3 regions of the Janthinobacterium sp. P210006 genome follow, and region 3 is predicted to be linked to each of the others. Evidence: predicted binding sites of a transcription regulator. Region 3 holds the regulator's gene; each other region holds the start of a gene.

The links. The regulator sigma-54, encoded in region 3, starts transcription at its own class of promoters, with help from an activator protein. The targets are predictions, from matches to a motif close to TGGCANGNAANCTGCTTT.
Region 1: a site for sigma-54 is predicted at 2,016-2,033, ahead of VPH41_RS07710 (EDSAP-1 family PEP-CTERM protein). Genes of this name have one in related genera too.
Region 2: a site for sigma-54 is predicted at 2,318-2,335, ahead of VPH41_RS28290 (beta-propeller fold lactonase family protein). Genes of this name have one in related genera too.

The regions. Positions count from the first base shown of each region.
Region 1 covers NZ_JAZARD010000001.1:1,725,628-1,729,777, forward strand. The annotation lists gene VPH41_RS07705 (EDSAP-1 family PEP-CTERM protein) at 1-811, opposite strand, end outside; gene VPH41_RS07710 (EDSAP-1 family PEP-CTERM protein) at 958-1,941, opposite strand; gene VPH41_RS07715 (glycosyltransferase) at 2,131-3,339, opposite strand; gene VPH41_RS07720 (hypothetical protein) at 3,507-3,680, shown strand; gene VPH41_RS07725 (hypothetical protein) at 3,927-4,064, shown strand.
Region 2 covers NZ_JAZARD010000009.1:10,621-14,770, reverse strand. The annotation lists gene VPH41_RS28295 (TonB-dependent receptor family protein) at 57-2,195, opposite strand; gene VPH41_RS28290 (beta-propeller fold lactonase family protein) at 2,400-3,356, shown strand; gene adh (aldehyde dehydrogenase) at 3,702-4,150, shown strand, end outside.
Region 3 covers NZ_JAZARD010000004.1:196,069-200,218, reverse strand. The annotation lists gene lptA (lipopolysaccharide transport periplasmic protein LptA) at 1-467, shown strand, start outside; gene lptB (LPS export ABC transporter ATP-binding protein) at 467-1,222, shown strand; gene VPH41_RS20625 (RNA polymerase factor sigma-54) at 1,227-2,705, shown strand; gene hpf (ribosome hibernation-promoting factor, HPF/YfiA family) at 2,775-3,134, shown strand; gene VPH41_RS20615 (enoyl-CoA hydratase/isomerase family protein) at 3,288-4,150, shown strand, end outside.

The sequences.
Region 1 (4,150 bases), on a different contig from region 3:
GCCCACCGCAGTTCTTGCCGATGCCCGTGCCCGTGGGGGCGCCGCAGCCGCTGGGGTCGTAGGTGAACACGCTGCCGCTGGTGAGCGGCGTTTGCGCGTAGCCTGTATTCAGGCTGGCGGCGTCGGCCAGTTCGGTGCCGCCCAGGATGCCCGAGCCGAGGTTGCCGTCGGGTGCCCAGTTGAAGACGATCTGGCCATTTTCATCGATGATGGTAAACGTCATGGCCATGTTGGTGGTGGCCGCCGAGCCCGTGCCGGCCAGGGCATCGAGGTACAGCTGCATGAAGGGCAGGGCCTGGAACTGGAAGGCCAGGGTGGCGCCCGGTTCGCCGACGACGAAATTGACGGCCATCGCCGTGCTGGAACCATTGCGGCCCGAGGCGTCGGCACTGCCGCCGCCCGTCAGGAAAGTTTCCGCCGCATTCACGGTATGCGTGCTGGTCGAGCCGGGCGGGAACGGGGGAATTTGCGAGCTGACGATTTGCGCGTCGCCGCGCGCATACGAGGCATTGCCCATGCCTTGCTGCGTAAAATCATTCTGTCCCTTGCTGACGGCGCCCCGCGCCGCCTGCAGCGCATCGATTTCATTGCTGCCACCGTGGATGACGCTGCTGCCGTTGAGCGTGGCGGTGGTGCGCGACAGGTCGACATTGCTGATGAGCGTGGTGGAGCCGACGGGATTGCTGATGACCAGGCCAAAGACACTGGTGTATGAATAACCGTAGGCGGCTGCGCTGGCGCCGCCGTGACCGGCCAGCAACAGCAGGGCGAACAGGGCGGCGGGAAATCGGGTGCGGGAAAAAGTACTCATGTAAATCCTTTGGAAATCCTTTCTGCTCGGACGCCAGCACGGCGGCCGCTTGCTGCATGGCCGCCGCGCTGTAAGGAAAACCGACAGCGTTCAGCATGAAAAAGGCGAGGTCACCCCCTCGCCTTTGCATTCCCCCGTCGCCAGGTTCAGGCGGCAACCTTGCGGCGGCGGGCATAGCCCAGGCCTGCAAGTCCCAGGCCCAGCAAGGCCAGGGTGCCTGGTTCCGGTGTCGCTTGCTGTTTCACCAGGTCCACGCTTTCCACGGCATTCAGGGTCAGGGTGTAGTTACCTGCCGTTAAGGCATTGCTGACGGCACTGAAGTTGCTGCCGCAGCCCGTGCCCACGCCCGTGCCCGTGGGCGTGCCGCAGCCGGAAGGGTCGTAGGTGAACAGATTGCCGCGCGTGAGGAAGTTGGTCGCCAGGCTGGTGTTCAGGTTGGCGCCGTCGGCGCTCTCCGTGCCGCCCGAGATGCCCGAGCCGATCACGCCGTCGGGCGTCCAGTTGAAGACCGTCGCGCCCGTCGAATCCGTGATGGTGAAGGTGACCACCAGGTTCGCCGTCGCCGTGGACAGGGAGCCGACATTGCTTTGCAAGAAAACCTGCATGAACGGCGATGACAGGAAATCAAAGCTCAGCGTCGCCGTGGGCGAGCCCACCACGAAGTTGACGGAAAAGCCCGTGGTCGAGCCATTGCGTCCGGACGCGTCGGCCGTGCCCGCGGGGTCAGCCAGGTGCACTTCGGCCACGTTGACGGCTTGCGTGGAAGTCGAGCCGGGCGGGAACGAGGGGAATTGCGTGCTGACGATCTGCGCGTCGCCGCGCGAGAAATTGCCAATAGGACCTTGTTGCGTAAAGTCGTTCTCGCCCTTGGTGACGGCGCCGACTGCGGCGCGCGGCGAATCGAGTATGCCGGGGCCGCCCTGGATGACGCTCACGCCGTTCAGGGTGGCCGTGCTGCGCGAGATGGTGGTGCTGTTCAGGGCCGTGATCGAACCCGTCGCGGCGGCGATCTGCAGGCCGAAGATGTTGTTGTAGGAATAGCCGTAGCCGCCCGCCTGCGCGCTACCGGCGACGCACAGCATGGCCAGTGCCGCTGCGGCCGGGATCAGTTTTAAATGAGACCGTTTCATTTGGGTTACCTCACGTCATGGGGTTGAGTGGATTTCGTGCTTGAGTCCTGTCGGCAGGTGCTCATGGCCAGTACCTAGCGACTTCCATGCCAACGCATGAGGTTCTTTTGAAATCAATGACTTGGCGTGCTTTTATTGACGTAGTGCAGGCCCTGTCGCACGCGCTGTAAGAAAAACCGACGCTGCCCATCAAGGCTGGCCGCCAGGCGGCAACGTGCCCAGCAGCGCATGCAGATGGGGCAGCAGGCGCTGCCCGGGCACATAGTTGCGCAATGCCGTGGCCAGCTGGCGCGCCGCCAGCCTGGCCTGGCCATCGTCGAGCATGCGCGTGGCGGCATGGCGCAGGGCGGTTTCCTGAAAGCGGTCGGCGCGCAGCAGCAGGCCGGCGCCGGCGGCCACGATGCCGTGCATATTGAGGAACTGGTCGAGATTGCCGGCGATGCCGATGACGGGCACGCCGGCCGTCAGCGCCTGCTGGCTGGTGGGGCTGCCGCCGTTGCAGATCACCAGGCTGGCGCGCCGGGCGGCCGCATCGCCCGGCAAGAAGGGCGCGACATAGGCGTTCGGCGGCACGGCATCGATGCGGATGGTGCCGGCCGTGGCCGCCAATACGGTGACGGGCAGCGGCGCCAGCGCGCGCAACACGCGCGGCAGCAATTGTCCCTGTCCGGAACTGCCCAGGGTGACGTAGATGATGGGCCGTCCGCTGCTCAGTTCCGCGTGCTGCCACCAGTCCGGCAAGTCGAGCGGCGGCGCCCAGATGATGGCGCCCAGGTAATCGTGCGTGGGCGGCATGGCGTGCGGCGGGAACAGTTGCGGAATATCCGCGTACAGGGTGCGGTCGGCATCCGTATAGATGCGCCGCAGGTCGCTGCCCAGCGACGGCAGGCCGTGGTGGCGGCGCACGCGGTTCAGGGGCACGGCGTGCGAGGCGAAGGCCAGCGGACGGATCAGGCGGAACAGGGGGGCGGCCAGCCAGATGGGCAGCATGCCGGTCAGGGGCAGGCTGGGCACCGTGTAGTGCGGGCGCACATAGGGGCTCCAGTAGGCATTGCTGACGGTGAGGTAGGGAATGCGCTGCAGGCGCGCGCTGACGGACAGCGACAGGCGGAAGTCGCCGATCACGAGATCGGGCTGGACGGCATTGAGCAGGCGCAGGTCGTCTTCCACATACGCGTGCAAGGTACTTTCCGTGTAGACGGGCTTGCCGTGGGCCAGCGCCTGCAGGAATTGCAGCGATGAAATACTGTCGATGCGCCAGCGCCGGAACGGGGTTTGCTTGAAACAAAAGTCATACCCATCGGCGCAGGCAAAATGCACGTCGTACACATCCTCGTCCAAGCCCTGAGCCAGGCTCAGGGGACGGCCGACATGGGCCAGGGTCACGGCCTCGGCCATAAAGAGGATTTTTTTGCGCGCCATCGCTGAGCTATCGCTTGCACTCGTGCCGGTGGGGATACGGTCAAGTTGGAGTGCCGCCGCGCCGATAAGTTCCCGTTGCCGCTTGCCCCTTGCGGGCGCCAGGATTTGGCCGCATCGGCTACAGTGGGGCAAAGGAGGCCACCATGCAGCCACATTTCCGTCAGACCCCGCTGCGTGCGCACAGCACGCCCGAACCCGATATGCCGCCATCGCCGGAAGGCGACCCCGTCACGCCGCCGCCGGAAACGCCGCCGCACATCGAGCCGGTGCCCGTCGAGGAGCCCACGCCGCCGCCACCGCCCGTCAAGATGCATTGAGCGCTTGTTGCGCTGCGGTGATGCTGCGCGGCGCCTGGCGCGCCGCGAGGTGCGTGCGCCTCAGTTATTTCCGATTGGAAATGAAAGGCGGGGGCGCCGTTCTCGCCACGCCATTTAAACAACAAAAAAGCCAATAAATGTTGCCGAGTGGATACAAATCAAGCTCTGACTGCCGAGTGTCATGCGGGCGTCACGATTCTGTTCTTATAATGAGACATCATAAAAATTCTTGTACAGGAGACCATCATGGGCAATTCCTTGCATAACAAAATCTACCTGGGCCGGCGCCCTGCGATCACCAGCAAAAACCTCGTGGCGCTGGCCCTGGCGGGCGCCGTGGCCGGTTGCGGGCTGGCCTGGCTGCTGCTGCGCAGCTACAAATAAGGGCTGCTGCGCCCGCGTTTGCGCCGCCTGTCCGCCTGGCGTGCGGCGCTAGATTTGCGTTGCCTGTTGCCGATGCGCAGCGGGGC
Region 2 (4,150 bases), on a different contig from region 3:
TGGCCATGCTGATCAGCTAAAAAGCCCGCGCTTCGGAAGAGGCGCGGGCTTTTTAATTAGAAAGAATACATGGCGCTGACACCCAGCAACCAATTACGTCCTGGCGCCGCTTCATAGTAGCGCTTGTTGCTGTCGCCGACGATGACGGAACCCACATAGGTCTTGTCGAAGAGATTGTTCAGGCGCGCAAATTCCTTGAAGCGCCAGTGGCCCGCGCTTTGCTTGGCATTGAACCGCGCATTGAACACCGTATAGCCGGGTGACGGTTTTTCGCTGTTGCTGTCTTCCGCGTAGACCTGGTTGCTGGCCACGCTTTCCAGCGCCGCGCCAAAGCGGTCGAATGTATCTTTCCAGGCCAGTTCCGCAAACAGGTTGGCGCTGGGCACGCCCGGCAAACGGCTGCCCTCCCTGACGGTGCCGAAGCCCTGGTCATACACGGCGTGCAGGCTGGTCAAGGCCACTTTTGCCGTGAACCCATATGCCAGGTTCGAATCCAGCGACACTTCCATACCCTGGCGCAAGGTTTTGCTGGCATTGCGGTAGCTGGTGCGTCCGCCGCTCGATTGATCGACCACCAGCTCGTCGCTGGTCTTGATCTGGAACACGGCCGCATTCACATGCGTGTTGTTATTGATCCTGGCCTTGACGCCCGCTTCCAGGTTGGTGCTGGTGGCTGGCTTCAAGTTGAAATTGAAGCCGCCGGCCGAACCCGAGTAAAACAGTTCGTTCAGGGTGGGCGCCTCGAAGCCGCGCGCGGCGCTGGCGTACACGTTGACGTTGGGCGTCAGTTTATACAGCAGACCCAGCACCGGCGTCGTATGGCTGAATTCCAGGCTGCCGCTGTCGTCGCCATTGCTGAGGAAGTGGTCGCTGACGGAGACTTTCATCTTGCTGTAGCGCAAACCGGCGCTGAGCAGCCATGGCCCGCTTTGCCATTCCGTCTGGATATACGGATCGAGGCTGGAGACGACATCCTGCTCGTCGCGGCGCAGCTTGCCTTTCACGCCAAACGTGTCGCCGATGAAATTTTCATAGCCGGTGCGGTCGTCGCTGGAGCGGCCGTAGTCGATGCCGATGGTCGTGCTCAGCTTGCCGCCGGCCAGCTGGTTCACGTGCAGCCAGTTGGTGTCGATGCCGTAGAACTGGCGCTGAAAATCGACCACGCCGCCCGAATGCTTGGCTGGCGCCTGGAAACCCTTGTTGAAGGCCTGATATTGAATCACGTCGCGGTTGCCGCCATACATCGTCACGTGCAGGCGGTCGTCGCCGAACGCTTGTTCGTAGGTGGCGCCGATCTGCTGATGGTCGATGCTCTTGCGCGTGTTGTAGCGGTCCGCCAGGGTACGTTTCGGGTTTTGCGTGTCGCTCGCATCGATTTCGCCGGCGCGCGGGTCGCGGGCAAACGTGGCCCAGGTGGCGCCCAGCGGATCTTGCGTATTTCCCTGATGCAGGCTGTTGGCGACGATGGTCAGCTTGCTGTCCGCATTCGGCTTGACGGTGATCTTGCCGAACGCCTGTTCGCGCGTGGCGGCGCTGTGGTCGCGGAAGCCATCCGTGCGGAAGCGGGAACCGTCGAGCACGTAGCCGATGCGGCCGGCCTGGCCTTGCGCCGAGAGATCGATCTTGCTGGTGCCGTAGCTGCCGCCCGTCACGTTCAGTTCGACGGAGGGAGGATTTTGTCCATCCTTGGAAAACAGCTGGATCACGCCGCCCGAGTGGTTGCCGTAGATGGCAGAAAACGGTCCGCGCAGCACTTCGATGCGCTCGGCCGTATCGAGGTTGAACGTGGCGGCCTGGCCCTGGCCATCGGGCATGCTGGCCGGAATGCCGTCGCTGATCAGCTTGACGCCGCGCACGCCGAAAGCCGAGCGGGCGCCGAAGCCCCGTGACGAGATCTGCAAGTCTTGCGCATAGTTCTGGCGGTTCTGCACGACCAGGCCCGGCACGGCGGCCAGCGCTTCCGACGCGTTGACGCGGATTTGCCCATCCTGGATGCGGGCGCTGTCGACCACGTCGATCGATGCCGGCACTTCCTGGCTGGGGTGGGCGATGCGGCTGCCGCTGACGACCACCGTATCCATCAGTTGTCCATTGGCGGGGTCTGCTGCTTCGGCGGCATAGACGTGGGGGGCCAGGGTGGCGCTGCCGGCAACAAACAGGCTGGCGATGGTGTTCAGGCGGAAACGATGCTGCATGCGGATTCTCCAATGTGAATAAAAGCCTGCTTGGTCGCGTGCGCGGCGCAGGTCTGCATAGTCTTATCAAGCAATATGCCTGCCATGTCTCCATTGGTGGGCGGAAATTATACGCTTGTCAGTGGCACGGCGTTTGCATGCAGCCATCGTCACTTGCGCCGCTCCCGCGCGCTTTTCCTGTGTTTTGCCATTGAAAAGGTGATTATGCCCAACTTCTTCTCGCGCTTGCGCCAGGTTTGCTGGCTGCTGCCTGCACTCGCCAGCACTGCCATCCAGGCCGCTCCGTTTGCCTATGTGCCCAACGAAAAATCGGGCACCTTGAGCGTGATCGACACGGCGACCGACCAGGTGGTGCGGCAGATTGCGGCTGGAAAACGTCCGCGCGGCATCGCCGCCGACCCTAGCGGACGGCAATTGTTTGTCACGGATGCGGCCAGCAGCGCTTTGCTGCTGATCGACAACGGAGCGGGCGCATCCCTGCGCACGGTGGCGTTGGGCAAGTCGCCCGAGGGCGTCAGCGCTTCCCGCGATGGTAAGTACGTGGCCGTGGCCGTCGAGGAAAACAATAGCGTGGCCTTGCTCGATGGCCAGACGGGCATCTTGCTCGCAGATATCAAGGTGCAAGGGCGCAACCCGGAACATGCCGTGTTCAGCCCCGATGGACATTGGCTGCTGGTCAGCGCGGAAGAGGCCGAGCAAGTCGATGTCATTGATGTAGCACAACGCCGCCAGGTGGCGTCCATCGCCGTGGGCTTGCGCCCGCGCGGCATCGGCTTCAGCCCCGATTCGGGCCGGGCCTACGTGGCGTGCGAACTGGTCAATGCCGTCTACGTGCTCGACATGGCCACGCGCAAGGCCATTGCCACTATTCCCGCAGGAAAGAATGCGAATGGCATCGCCGTCCATCCCGGCGGCAAGCAAGTGTATGTCTCGAACGGTATCGACGGCACGGTCATGGTGATCGACACGGCCAGCAACCAGGTGACGGCCACGATTCCCGTCGGCAAGCGTCCCTGGAATATGGCCATCACGCCCGATGGCGCCAAGTTGTACGTGGCCAATGGCCGCTCGAACAGCGTTTCAGTTATCGACACGGCCGGCGCACGCAAGGTGGCCGACATTGCCGTGGGTGAATTGCCATGGGGCGTGGTGATTCGCTAGCTCGCCTGGAACAGGTGTTCCAGTCTGGCACACCTGTTCCATTGTGCAGCGGCTGCGGGGCTCCGCAAGGCAAGGAGGGCGCTGGCCCGGATTGCAACAGGCTGCGCCAGCCTTGTTCAAAATGCAAACAGCGCCACGCCCACCGTCCAGGCCCCGCGCATGCGAGGAAAAGCGGCCCGGTATGGATGCCACGCCCTTGTAACGCGGGTAAAACCCGCTAAGTTTGTAGTGGGATGGCGAGCTGGCACGGCATTTGCGGAAGACTCCGTGTACTCACCCCATCTGTACCAGGACGTTTGATTTTAATTAAGTATTTCCATTCTAATTAACCCGATAGAGGACGACATGAATCTCGCAGACATCAGCAAGCTGGGCGTAGCCAATCCCTTCAAACAACGCTATGACAATTACATTGGCGGCAAATTCGTTGCACCAGTAAAAGGTGAATACTTTCCTAACATCACCCCGATCACGGGCTTGCCGTTTTGCGAAATCGCCCGTTCCACGACGGAAGACGTCGAGCTGGCGCTGGACGCCGCGCACGCCGCCAAGGAGGCATGGGGCAAGACGTCGCCGGCCGAGCGCGCCAATATCCTGAACCGCATCGCCGACCGCATCGAACAGAACCTGAGCCTGATCGCCACGGCGGAAACCATCGACAATGGCAAGCCGATCCGCGAAACGATGAATGCCGACATTCCGCTGGCCATCGACCATTTCCGTTACTTCGCCGGCTGCATCCGCGCGCAGGAAGGTTCCGTCGCGCAAATCGATGCGGAAACCTATGCCTATCA
Region 3 (4,150 bases):
ACGACGTCAAGCAGACGCGCACCCTGACGGGCGACGTGGTGCTGGTCAAGGGCACCCTGACCATGAAGGCGGGCCGGGCCCTGATCACGGAAGACCCGCAAGGCTACCAGTTCATCACCTTCTGGGCCGATCCCGGCAAGCTGGCCACCTTCCGCCAGAAGCGCGATGGCGCGGGCGACCTGTGGGTGGAAGGCGAAGCGGAGCGCGTGGAATACAACAACAAGACGGAAGTGGTGAAACTGTTTTCCAAGGCCAAGCTGACGCGCCTGGAAGGCACGAAGCCGACGGACGTGGCCAACGGCGCCTTCATCTCGTATGACAGCCGCAAGGAAGTGTTTACGATGGAAAATTCCGACAGCGGCACCAGCACCCCGGATGGCGGCAGCGTGCGCATGGTGATCCAGCCGAAGACCAAGGCACCGGCGGCGGAGAAAGCGCCGGCCACGCCTGCGCCAGGAAAGAAATAATGGACAATACACGTTGCGGCAGTACCCTGATCGTTCGCGGGCTGCAAAAAACCTACGGCAAGCGCCAGGTCGTGCATGACGTCTCGCTGCAAGTCGAATGCGGCGAAGTGGTGGGGCTGCTGGGCCCGAACGGCGCCGGCAAGACCACCTCGTTCTACATGATCGTCGGCCTGGTGCCGTCCGATGGCGGCAGCATCGATATCAGCGGCGTGGATATTTCCAGCCTGCCGATCCATCGGCGCGCCCAGATGGGCCTGTCGTATCTGCCGCAGGAAGCCTCCGTCTTCCGCAAGCTGACGGTGGAAGACAATATCCGCGCCGTGCTGGAAATCCAGACCGTCGAAGGCCGTCCGCTGACGAAGGCCGAGATCGAGGTGCGCCTGGATAAACTGCTGGCCGATTTGCAGATTGAAAAGTTGCGCGAAAACCAGGCGCTGTCGCTGTCGGGCGGCGAGCGCCGCCGCGTGGAAATTGCCCGCGCGCTGGCCACCGATCCCCGTTTCGTGCTGCTGGACGAACCGTTCGCCGGCGTCGATCCGATCGCCGTGATCGAGATCCAGCGCATCGTGCGCTTCTTGAAGGAGCGCAATATCGGCGTGCTGATCACCGATCATAATGTGCGCGAGACGCTGGGTATTTGCGACCGTGCCTACATCATCAACCAGGGCTCGGTGCTGGCGTCGGGACGCCCCGACGACATCATCGCGAACGAGTCGGTACGCCGGGTCTATCTGGGCGAACACTTCCGTATGTGAGCCAATGAAACAATCATTGCAGCTGCGCACTTCGCAGCATTTGGCACTGACGCCGCAGTTGCAGCAATCGATACGCCTGTTGCAATTGTCTACCCTGGAATTACACCAGGAATTGGAGCAATTGCTGACGGACAATCCTTTGCTCGAGCGTCTCGATGATCCGCTCGACCGTTCGCTGCGCCTGCTGTCCGACGGCGCCTTGAGTTCCACGGCCGCGCCGGCCGAAGCGCCGCCCCAGCCGCCAGGCCAGGAAGCGCCTGCGGCACCGGCCGAAGGGGAAACCTTTGACGGCGAGGCGGGCGAGGGCCCGGTTGCCGCGGACGGCGGCGACAGCGACTGGAGCGAAGCGAGCCGGGGCAAGACGCCCGACGACGAAGATTCCCGCCCGCAACTCGAAGCCCATCACTGCACCCTGCGCGAGCACCTGATGGAGCAGATGCGCGTGACGGTGCTCGAATTGCGCGACCGCGCGCTGGTCGAGCTGATCATCGACGCGCTCGACGACAATGGCTACCTGGAAGAGTCGCTCGACGACATCCTGGCGCGCCTGCCGCACGAGCTGGAAATCGACGCCGACGAGCTGCGCACGGCCTTGTCGCTGCTGCAAAGTTTCGATCCGCCCGGTGTGGGCGCGCGCAATGCGTCTGAATGCCTGGCGCTGCAGATCAAGCGCTTGCCCCATATCGCCATGGTGACGCGGCGCATGGCCCTCGTCATCGTGGAAAAGCACCTGGCCTGGTTTGCCCAGCGCGATTTCAACAAGCTGAAAAAAGCCCTCGATTGCGACGATGAAGACTTGCGCGAAGCGCAGACGGTGATTCGCCAGTGCAATCCGCATCCGGGCGCCGTGTTTGCCTCCGACGTGTCCGATTACGTGGTGCCCGACGTCGTCGTCAAGCGCGCGCGCAATGGCTGGCAAGTCACCTTGAACAACGACGTCATGCCGCGCCTGCGCGTCAACGCCATGTACGCCAACTTGCTCAAGCAGGGCAAGGGCGAAGGCGCCATGGGCGCACAGTTGCAGGAAGCCAAGTGGCTGATCAAGAATATGCGCCAGCGCTTCGACACGATACTGCGCGTGGCACAGGCGATAGTAGAAAGACAAAAGAACTTTTTCTCGCATGGGGCCGTTGCCATGCGCCCCCTTGTGCTCCGTGAAATAGCTGATACACTGGGTTTACACGAGAGTACTATCTCGCGGGTAACAACTCAAAAGTACATGCTGACCCCGCACGGCATGTTCGAGTTGAAATATTTCTTTGGTAGCCACGTCGCCACCGAAGCGGGGGGCGAAGCGTCATCGACGGCGATACGGGCATTGATCGTGCAACTGACAGGAGCAGAAGACCCTAAAAATCCTTTATCCGACAGTAAGATTGCGGACATGCTGGGGGAACAAGGCATGGTGATTGCGCGACGTACTGTTGCCAAATACCGGGAAGCATTAAAAATTCCGCCAGTGAGCCTGCGTAAGTGTTTGTAAGTTTTTTTCGGTTCCTCTGCGGGCCGGATACGATGGACCGCACGAACCCGATCATCTTTAGGAGTGTGTATGAATCTCACCATCAGCGGACATCATCTCGAAGTGACACCAGCCATCCGTGAATACGTACAAACGAAGCTGGAGCGTGTGAAACGTCATTTCGATCAAGTCATCGATATCGCCGTGATTCTGACCGTGGATAACCTCAAAGAGAAAGAAAAACGTCAAAAGGCTGAAGTCAATCTGCGTCTGAGCGGCAAGACCGTCTATGTGGAAAGCCTGGCGCAAGACCTGTATGCCGCAATCGATGCCCTGATCGACAAGCTCGACAGGCAAGTGATGAAATACAAAACCAAAGTGCAAGGGCACGGTAAAGAGGCGATCAAGCATCTGCCAGACAGCTCGGAAGAAGAATTCGCCGCCGCCTGAGCGGGCCGCGACTTTCAACCGGCTGTGATCAACTAAGGGCGCACATTGCGCCCTTTTTTGCGCCTGTCGCCCTTGCCAGGGGGCGCCATGGGAACGCAATGTTCCATCCGAAGGCGCTAGAATGTTCCCATACTTACTTCTTTCCATTCTGCCATGAGCGACTTCGTCCAGACCTCCATCCGCAACCGCACGGGCCACATCGTGCTCGACCGCCCGAAAGCCCTGAATTCCTTGTCGCTGGACATGGTGCGCGCCCTGAGCGCCGTTTTGCTGGCCTGGCGCGACGATCCGCAGGTAGACGCCGTGGTGATCCGTTCCAGCAGTGAAAAAGCCCTGTGCGCCGGTGGCGACATCCGTTTCTTTTACGATGCGGGCCGGGCCACGCCGCAAGGTGGCAGCGCGCAGCTGGAAGATTTCTTCACGGAAGAATATGCGCTCAACCATCTCATTCATTTCTATCCGAAACCGTATATCGCCGTGATGGATGGCGTGGTGATGGGCGGCGGCATGGGCGTGGCGCAAGCCGGGCCCGGCAACCGCCTGCGCATCGTCACGGGCCGTACGCGCATGGCCATGCCGGAAGTCAATATCGGCTTGTTCCCGGACGTGGGCGGCAGTTATTTCCTGTCCCGCCTGGCCGGCCAGCTGGGCTTGTATCTGGGCTTGACGGGCTTGACCATCAACGCGGCCGACGCCCTGTACACGGGCCTGGCCGATGTGTACCTGCCCGAGGCGCAGATGGGGGCGCTGCTGGCCCTGTTCGAATCGACGCCCGGTGAAGGCTTGCCGGTCGCCATCAAGGCTCTGGCCGCGCCATTCCAGTCCCAGGCGGGCGTTTCTGCGCTGGCCACGGCGCGCGCGGCGCTGGACCGCCATTTCAGCGCCCCTTCCGTGGCAGCCATCATGGCGTCGCTGGCACAGGACGACAGCGCGTTTGCCGGCAAGGCCCTGGCGGCCATGCGCCTGCGCTCTCCCTTGATGATGTCGGTGACCCTGGAATTGCTGCAGCGGGGCGC